Roseibium sp. Sym1: one gene and its partners. The protein of the gene in region 2 binds, or shares a complex with, the protein of the main gene of each other region. Links are inferred from orthologs where the notes say so. Each region holds a gene or a part of one and is shown on either strand. Other genes may lie near its edges. The genes, in order: O6760_RS09765, accD and accB.

Region 1 (2,933 bases), 490 kb from region 2 along the record:
CTTTGCGGCGACCACGGACGCGATCCGCGGACTGACCTGGTATTCCGGACACTTGCCGCTGGCACGGAAAGGCACGCCCTCGACCAGCGGAACCGCATCGAAGACATATTTTTTCTCGCAGACCGAAATCTGCGGCGGGACCTTGGCGACCTCGAAGTGGTCGTAGCCCGTCTTCAGCATCTGCCAGTATTCCATATGCGGGCTGTTGCGGTGCCGCGCCATGTTTTCCGGTGTCATGCGGAACGGAAACGCCTGGACCTGGAAGGAGCGCTGACCGCCCTTGAAGCTGTCGCGGGCCAGCGAGTAGATGTCCTGGACCTGTTCGTCCGTCATCGCGTAGCAGCCGCGCGAGGAACAGGCCCCGTGCACCATGAGATGGGAGCCTGTCCGTCCGTGAGCACGGTCATAGGTGTTCGGATAGCCGAGGTTGAAAGCAAGATGATAGCTTGAATTCGGGTTCATCAGGGCCGGCGTGATCTCGTAGAACCCTTCCGGGGCCTGACGGTCGCCTTCCTTGAATTTCGGACCGAGCTTGCCGGACCATTTGCAGATCTCGAATTCGTCCAGAAGCTTGTACTTGCCGTCACGGGTCTGCTTCCAGACCTCCAGCTCCGATTCCTCCTTGAAGATCCGGACCATGATCGGCGAGGTCAGGCTCATGTCGAGATCGGTCATCTTGCGCTTCAGGGACGCGCTGACCGGAAGTTTGGCCTTGTTGGGACCCGCACTGAATTCATCGCCCTGGCAGGCAGCCACAACCCCGGCCAGAAGAAGAGCCGCGCCGATCTTGACGGCCTGGCGGCTGCGCCGGTTCGGCAGATCCGGCCGATGACCGGATGGCGTGGTAAAAAGGCGCCCAAAGACCATGGTACAATCCCAAACTGAACGAAACCCGGAGCAGCACAGCGGACGTGCCGGCAGCTTGCGCCGTGTTTCCCTATAGTCTACGCCCCCGCGCGCAAAGGCTAGGGGGTGATGGTTGACGATAAGTTACTGAACCCGGATTGCCCCTGCGACCCACATTCTGGTGATAGGAACAAAAAACCTTCGGACCGGTCTCCGCACCCGTCCCATAGTTGCCTGAATGACGGCAAATTCTGGCCACAGAATGGCAAAAGGGCCGCTCGAACGGCGGCCCGCCGGATATTACCGGATTTTCTGCGAATTTGACCGGTGTCAGCTGAGCGTGCGCCCGATTGCGATGAACTTGTCGCGGCGCTGCTTGCGGATTTCCTCCGGCGACAGTCCGGCCAGACCGCTCAGGGCCTTCTCGATCTCCCGGCCGGCATTGTCGATGACGATTTCGCGCGCCCGGTGCGCACCACCGACGGGCTCCTCGACAATGCCGTCGATCACGCCGAGCTGTTTCAGGTCCTGGGCGGTGATCTTCAGCGCCGTCGCCGCGTCCTGTGCCTTGGCGCTGTCGCGCCACAGGATCGATGCGGCCCCCTCCGGCGAAATCACCGAATAGATGGCGTGCTCCATCATCAGCACCTTGTTGGCGGTGGCGATCGCGATTGCCCCGCCCGATCCGCCTTCGCCGATCACCACGGAGACGGACGGCGTGCCGAGCCCCAGGCCGACATCCGTCGAACGCGCAATTGCCTCCGACTGGCCACGCTCCTCGGCGCCCCGCCCCGGATAGGCCCCGGACGTGTCGACAAAGCTGATCAGCGGCAGGCCGAACCGCTCCGCCATTTCCATGATGCGCACGGCCTTGCGGTAGCCTTCGGGCCGGACCATGCCGAAATTGTGTTTCAGGCGGGTTTCGGTGTCATGGCCCTTTTCCTGGGCGAGCACGGCCACCGACTGCCCGCGGAAACGGCCGATGCCGGCGATCAGCGCGGCATCCTCGGCGAACTTGCGGTCACCGGCCAGCGGCGTGAAGTCCTCGATCAGACCGGCGATGTAGGCGACTGCGTGCGGCCGGTCCGGGTGCCGGGCGACCAGCGTCTTCTGCCAGGGAGTCAGCTTGGTATAAAGGTCCTGCAAAGTCTGCGAGGATTTCGCTTTCAGCCGTTCGATCTCGCCATCGACATTGACCGCCTCGCCATCTTCTGTGGCAAGGGCCCGCAGTTCCTGGATCTTGCCTTCAATATCCGCAACGGGCTTTTCGAAGTCCAAATAGCTGTGCATTTACTCGGTTACCTGAAACAAGCCGGCACCGCCACTGATCGGCGGCCGCTCCGGGAATTCTGTCATAGAGGCACGAAGGGTGCCTGGATGCATAACGTGGAGGGCTGTAACAAGAGACGCAAGTGGGCGCAAGCCTCGGCGTGTGCGCCACCGCAACGGAAATGGCGCTTTTCCGGTGCGGCCGCTCCGGAAGATAACCGCGAGGCCCTTGGCTCAGTCGGCCGACGCGCTGTCGCTGCCCGCACCCCGGATATTGAGCTTGGAGGCTTCCACCACCAAGCGGCCGTTCTTGGTGTCGATCGAGATCTTGTAGGGAACCAGAACGTTTTCCCGGCCCATCGGGGCGATCCAGACTTCCATGTTGGCCCGGGCCATGTACTTGACCGACTCCTTGGAGGGACGGTGCCCGGCAACCGGAACCCAGCGCGCCTTGCACACGACCACCGGCCCGTCATAGCCATGACCGGACACTTCCTTGGTGCCCTGGTAGCTCAGCTTGATGTCGAACCGGGTCCAGCCGTCAAACACCGGCAGCTTGCGCGAGCATGCCTTCGGGCCGAGGCTGTCCTTGGCGCGGCCGACCGGCATCAGGGCGGCGCTCAGCGGATCAATGGCATTGCGCGTGTGACGGTTGGTCACCTTGATGCGCTCTTTGTTGGGCTTGAACTGGGGTGCGACTTCCATCGAGCGGATGCTGCCCGAGCCCTGGCTCAGTTTCACGTAGAAATCGAGGTTGGAGGCATGGGACGCCATCCGGTATTTCGAGGGCACCACCCGTGACCCGACCAGCCAGCCGG
Region 2 (3,141 bases):
GGGTGATCGGCTGCAGGCGCCCCGGCCAGTTGACGGCCTTCAGGCCCTGCGCGACGGTTGCCTCATCGGGCAGGAGCCCGGCATTCTTCAAGGCTGCGATGGCAAGCCCCGCATTGGCGAACTGGTGGCGGCCGCCCAGAACGGGCATCGGCAGATCGATCAGTTCATCCTCGTCCTGATAGGCCATCCGGCCCTGATCCGCCTGGGCGACAAAATCCTGGCCGAACACTTTCAGGGGGGCGCGGTTCCAGGCCGCCTGACGGGCAATGGTGGCCAGCGCCTCGTCTTCCTGGGCCGCGCAGATGACCGGCACGCCGGGCTTGATGATGCCGGCTTTTTCGGCGGCGATGACGGCCAGATCGTCGCCCAGGAACTTCTCGTGATCCATGGAGACCGGCGTGATCACCGTTGCCAGCGGATCATCGATGACATTGGTGGCGTCGAGCCGGCCGCCCAGTCCCACTTCCAGAAGGAGAATGTCGGCGGGATGTTCGGCAAACAGCAGCAGCGCCGCGGCGGTGGTGATCTCGAAAAAGGTGATCTCCTCGCCGCCATTGGCTTCTTCACAGCGGTGCAGAGCATCGTAGAGCACCGGATCGGAGACATAGCGACCATCGCTGCCGAGGCGGATGCGCTCGTTGAAGGAGACAAGATGCGGGGACGTGTAGACGTGACAGCGTTTGCCCGAGGCTTCCAGGATGGCGCGCATGGTCGCGGTCACCGAGCCCTTGCCGTTGGTGCCGGCAATATGGATGACCGGCGGCAGGCGGTGTTCCGGATGGCCGAGAGCAGCCAGCAGACGATGCATGCGGCCGAGGGAAAGATCGATTTCCTTCGGATGCAGGGCCAGCAGGCGGTCCAGAATTTTCGTGACTTGATCCAAGGCGCCCTCCGCAGGGTCCCTTTGTTCCGTTAAACGCTCTTTACGCCTTTACGGGATAGCCGAACCGGACACAAGCGGACGGTCTGGAAACGTCGCATCACGCCGTTTTCCCGACGTGTTCAGGCGATGCCGGCACCCTAGCTGGCCGGCTCGGCTGCTTTTTCCGCGGGTTGTTCGGGTTTTTCCTCCGGTTTTGCCTCGGCCTCCGGAGCCGGTTCCTTCGGCGCTTCAAGCTTCGGCAACTCGACCTCGCGCTTCATCAGGATGCCGCAGATACGCGCCAGCGTCTCGCGCATTTTCTGGCGCGGCACCACCATGTCGATCATGCCGTGATCGAGCAGGTATTCGGCGGTCTGGAAATCGTCCGGCAGTTTTTCGCGCACGGTCTGTTCGATCACGCGGCGGCCGGCAAAGCCGATCTGCGCGCCCGGCTCGGCAATGTGGACGTCACCAAGCATTGCGTAGGAGGCGGAGACACCGCCCGTGGTCGGGTTGGTCAGCACGACGATATAGGGCAGGCCGGCCTCGCGCAGCATCTGAACGCCCACGGTGGTGCGCGGCATCTGCATCAGGGAGAGAATGCCTTCCTGCATGCGGGCACCGCCCGAGGCGGCAAACATCACGAACGGGGTCTTGTCCTCGACCGCCTTCAGCATGCCCGCCAGGATCGCCTCGCCGGCGGCCATGCCGAGCGAGCCGGCGATGAAATCGAAATTCTGGACGGCCGCGGTGAAGTCCATGCCGTTGATCTGGCCCTGGGCGACCAGAACCGCCTCATCCTCGCCCGAGCGGGCACGGGCTTCCTTCAGGCGCTCGGAATAGCGCTTTGAATCGCGGAACTTGTGGGGATCGGCGTGAACCTCGGGGGTCTTGACGTTGGTGTACCTGCCGTCGTCGAACAGCGCTTCCAGGCGCTTGCGCGCAGGCATGCGCATGTGGTGGCCGGAATTCGGGATCACCCAGAGATTGGCTTCCAGATCCCGGTGAAACACCATCTCGCCGGTTTCCGGGCACTTGATCCAGAGGTTTTCCGGAACTTCGCGCTTCTTCCAGAGATCGCGGATCTTGGGGCGTACGATAGAGTTGATCCAGTTCACGTCAAACGCGTCCCGTTGTCTTCAAGAACACACGCGGTGCTCGGGTTGTCCATTGGCGGAGATATGGGGTCCGCCGGAATTCCTTCAATTCAGGCCGAGCGCGCGCGGGCGCAGCCGGAGGCCAGATCCGCGACAACGTCGGTCACGGCCTTGACGGTCCGGTCGGTCGCCTTGCCGGCCTCGTCGAGGCTCTCGCGAATGGCGTTGACCAGGACCGAACCGACGACGACACCATCGGCATCCTTGCCGATCACGGCAGCCTGGTCGGCGGTCTTGACGCCAAAGCCGACAGCCACGGGCAGGTCGGTATGTCCCTTGATCCGGTTGACCGCAGCCGTTACCCGGCCGGTATCGGCAATGTTGGCACCGGTGATGCCTGTCACCGAGACGTAATAGACGAAACCGGAGGTGTTTGCCAGAACGGCGGGCAGGCGCTTGTCGTCGGTGGTCGGCGTCGCCAGCCGAATGAAATTGAGCCCTGCCTCAAGCGCGGGAATGCACAACTCGTCATCGGCTTCGGCCGGAATATCGACGATGATGAAACCGTCCACGCCGGCGTCCTTGGCAACCTTTACGAATTTCTTCGGATCGCGCACATAGATCGGATTGTAATAGCCCATCAGGATGATCGGCGTGTCCTGGTCCTGCTTGCGGAAGGTGCGCACCATGTCCAGCGTCTTGTCCATGGTGTGACCGGCGGCCAGGGCCCGCTGGTTGCCCAGCTGGATCGGGATGCCCTCGGCCATCGGATCGGAAAACGGCATGCCCAGTTCAATGACATCGGCACCGGCGGCGGGAAGGGCGTTGAGGACGTCCTGGGAAGTCTTCAGGTCCGGATCGCCCGCGGTGACAAAGGTGACCAGGGCCGGCCGGCCGGCTTCCGCACAGGCTTTAAAACGGCGGTCGATACGCGTTTCCGTCATTCACTGCTACCCTTTTTGTGCTGTCCGGTGGGTCCGGAGCTTTCCCGTGTCTGCGATGTACGGGTGCAGTGCGGGCCATGTCAATCTATCTCGTGCACATTCAGGTGCCGGCAAGCGGATCGGAAGGCTTCGGCCGGGAGCGGCTTACCGGCTCGGGTAGTCGATCAGGCCGATGGCACGCAGGTCGGCATCGGCACGATAGATGTGCTCGCTGCCCATGGGACGCGCGCGGGTGGCC
Region 3 (2,955 bases), 3.0 Mb from region 2 along the record:
CAGGTGTTTTTCCAGCCAGTGGATGTCGTACTGACCGTTCGCTATGTCCTGATTGTCCACCAGATCGCGGAAAAGCGGAATAGTCGACTTGATTTCGTCAACGACAAATTCGTCCAGGCACCGGCGCAGGCGCATCATGCACTCCACGCGGTTGCGGCCGTGCACGATCAGCTTGCCGATCAGGCTGTCGTAATAGGGCGGGATCTTGTAGCCCTGATAGACGCCGGAATCGACCCGCACCCCCAGTCCGCCCGGCGGATGGTAATAGGTGATCGTGCCCGGGGAAGGGGTGAAATTGACCGGGTCTTCCGCGTTGATACGGCATTCGATGGCATGGCCCTCGAACGTTATGTCGTCCTGGGTCATGTCCAGATCGCCGCCCGCGGCAATGCGGATCTGCTCGTTGACCAGGTCGATGCCGGTGATCATCTCGGTGACCGGGTGTTCCACCTGCAGACGGGTGTTCATCTCGATGAAATAGAACTCGCCGTTCTCGTAGAGGAACTCGACCGTGCCGACGCCGCGGTATTTCAGCTTGCGCATCGCAGTGGCGACGATTTCGCCGATCTCGTTGCGCTGGTCGGCATTGAGGCTCGGAGACGGGGCTTCCTCGAGGACCTTCTGGTGGCGACGCTGCAGGGAACAGTCGCGTTCGCCCAGATGGACCGCGTTGCCCTTGCCGTCACCCAGAACCTGGATCTCGATGTGCCTCGGCTTGCCGAGATACTTTTCCATGTAGAGCGCGTCGTCGCCGAAGGCAGCCTTTGCCTCGGAACGGGCGGTCGACAGGGCCGTGTCCAGCTCCGCTTCGCTCCTGGCTACCTTCATGCCGCGGCCACCGCCGCCGGCGGCGGCCTTGACCAGAACCGGATAGCCGATTTCACGGGCAATGGCATGCGCGTCATCGCTGAGCGTCACGGCACCGTCCGACCCCGGGACGACCGGAATGCCCAGGTCCTTTGCCGTCTGCTTGGCCTGGATCTTGTCACCCATGATGCGGATATGCTCCGCGGTCGGGCCGATGAACTCGATGTTATGAGCCTCAAGGATCTCGGCGAAACGGGCGTTTTCGGACAGGAAACCGTAACCCGGGTGGACTGCATCGGCGCCGGTGATCTCGCATGCGGCCAGAAGCTGCGGGATGTTCAGGTAGCTGTCACGTGCCGCGGGCGGACCGATGCACACGCTTTCGTCGGCAAGGCGCACATGCATGGCGTCGGCATCCGCAGTCGAATGCACGGCCACCGTCGAGATGCCGAGTTCCTTGCAGGCACGCAGGATGCGCAGCGCGATCTCGCCGCGATTGGCAATGAGAATTTTGGAGAACATGGCCACATCGGCTCCTTATTCGACGATGATGAGCGGTTCGCCGAATTCCACCGGCTGGGCATCGTCAACCAGGATCTGCTTCACGGTGCCGGACTTGGTGGAGGGAATGTGGTTCATGGTCTTCATGGCTTCGATGATCAGGATCGTCTGGCCCTCGGTGACCTTGTCGCCAACCTGAATGAACACGGGGGCACCGGGTTCCGGTGCAAGATAGGCCGTGCCCACCATCGGTGACGACACGGTGGTCCCCGACGAGGCCGGTTCCGCGGGAGCTGCGGGCGCAGCGGCCGGGGCCGCGGCTGCGGGAGCTGCGGCAGGTGCCGCCGGAGGCGCGACATTGACCGGCGCACTGATCGTCATCTGCCGGGCCACGCGAATGCGGGTGTCACCCTGTTCCAGTTCGATTTCCGAGAGATTTGTCTCGTCCAGCAGGACGGCGAGATCCCGGATCAGGGCCGTGTCGAATTTCTTGTTATCATTACGCATCATGTCGTTTGGCTCTCATACTCGGTCCGCAAGCAGCGCGGCAGGCCGGTCCACGGGATGACCGCTCCATGTGTTCATGGGGTCTGTCCCGTCTGTTCCGGAGCCCTCTGTCCTGCAGGGCTGTCAGAAACTTCCCGGTGAAACCGCGCTCCTTGCGCCGTCGCTTCCGGACGGACAAAGATCTTTTGGCCCGTCTCCTCACGGGAGGCGGGCCAAGCTTCTTATAGGGATTCAATTGTATCAGGAAAACCCCCGATTTCTCATTGACATCGAGGTTACGACGTTTCCAACAGCCTAATACCGGGCGCTCCGGTTCAGCAGGTGGTCTGATCGCAATTCAAAAGCGCATCGATTTTCTCGTTGAGAGCGTCATAGCCGACGGCTCCCATGACAACCTCGTTGCCGATCACATAGGACGGTGTGCCTGTCAGGCCGAGCCGGTTGGCAAGGGCATAGACTTCCTCGATGGTTTGTCCTGCCTCATCCGTTTTCATGGCGGCGAGCAGGTCTTCCTCGGCGATGCCGACAGAGCTGGCGGCTTCCAGGGCACTGGCCTGGTTGGCCTGACCGCGGCTGAGCAGCAGTTCCTCGTGGAAGTCGGCGTATTTTTCCGGCGCTACGGAGTTCACCGCCACGGCGACCTGTGCGGCTTCGACCGAGCCCTGACCCAGGACCGGGAATTCCTTCAGGACCACTTTCAGATCGGGATTGCCTTCAATCAGCTTGACCATGTCGCCATGGGCGCGTTTGCAGTAGCCGCAATTGTAGTCAAAGAACTCGACAAGCGTGACGGATCCTTCCGGATTGCCGAGCACGACCTGGCGTGTGGAGTTGAACAGAATGTCGGCACTGTCGGTCAGGGTCTGCAGGCGCGCGGCTTCGGCGGCTTCCTTCTCGCGGCGGTCCAGTTCCGTCAGGGCCTCGGCAATCACTTCCGGGTTTGCCAGAAGATACTCCCGTACGATCTTTTCGATCTCCGCGCGGTCGCGGTCCTGTGCGGAAGCGGGCAGGGCCAGGAGGGACAGAAGCAGCGCGCAGATCGAAAGGATGCGCATCAGCACCGGCGGATAAAGGGGCCGGATCGTTTGCAGTGAGTTGGTCATCAGGGGCTCCTCGGGCGGCGTTTTCGTTTCCGTGGGA

Evidence for each region.
Region 1: the proteins of accD (region 2) and O6760_RS09765 are in contact, whole or in part, in a solved structure (PDB 8UXZ), measured with the Escherichia coli proteins. The link is inferred for Roseibium sp. Sym1 from one-to-one orthologs.
Region 3: the proteins of accD (region 2) and accB are in contact, whole or in part, in a solved structure (PDB 8UXZ), measured with the Escherichia coli proteins. The link is inferred for Roseibium sp. Sym1 from one-to-one orthologs.

What each region holds. Positions count from the first base shown.
Region 1 is NZ_CP114786.1:2,131,041-2,133,973, reverse strand. The notes cover bases 157-2,933. They hold O6760_RS09765 (acetyl-CoA carboxylase carboxyltransferase subunit alpha), read right to left. Parts: upstream 2,137-2,933; coding sequence 1,177-2,136; downstream 157-1,176. Other genes in these bases: O6760_RS09760 (DUF3108 domain-containing protein), read right to left, coding at 2,350-2,933; O6760_RS09770 (L,D-transpeptidase family protein), read right to left, coding at 157-867. Outside these bases: more of O6760_RS09770, read right to left, coding at 1-156. UniProt on the Escherichia coli protein: Component of the acetyl coenzyme A carboxylase (ACC) complex. First, biotin carboxylase catalyzes the carboxylation of biotin on its carrier protein (BCCP) and then the CO(2) group is transferred by the carboxyltransferase to acetyl-CoA to form malonyl-CoA.
Region 2 is NZ_CP114786.1:1,639,011-1,642,151, forward strand. What follows is about bases 1-2,985. They hold accD (acetyl-CoA carboxylase, carboxyltransferase subunit beta), read right to left. Parts: upstream 1,981-2,985; coding sequence 1,021-1,980; downstream 1-1,020. Other genes in these bases: O6760_RS07430 (bifunctional folylpolyglutamate synthase/dihydrofolate synthase), read right to left, coding at 1-883; trpA (tryptophan synthase subunit alpha), read right to left, coding at 2,070-2,903. In the rest of the region: O6760_RS07445 (hypothetical protein), read right to left, coding at 3,048-3,141.
Region 3 is NZ_CP114786.1:4,676,772-4,679,726, forward strand. What follows is about bases 81-2,879. They hold accB (acetyl-CoA carboxylase biotin carboxyl carrier protein), read right to left. Parts: upstream 1,816-2,879; coding sequence 1,345-1,815; downstream 81-1,344. Other genes in these bases: accC (acetyl-CoA carboxylase biotin carboxylase subunit), read right to left, coding at 81-1,329; O6760_RS21420 (DsbA family protein), read right to left, coding at 2,130-2,879. Outside these bases: more of accC, read right to left, coding at 1-80; more of O6760_RS21420, read right to left, coding at 2,880-2,918. UniProt on the Escherichia coli protein: This protein is a component of the acetyl coenzyme A carboxylase complex; first, biotin carboxylase catalyzes the carboxylation of the carrier protein and then the transcarboxylase transfers the carboxyl group to form malonyl-CoA.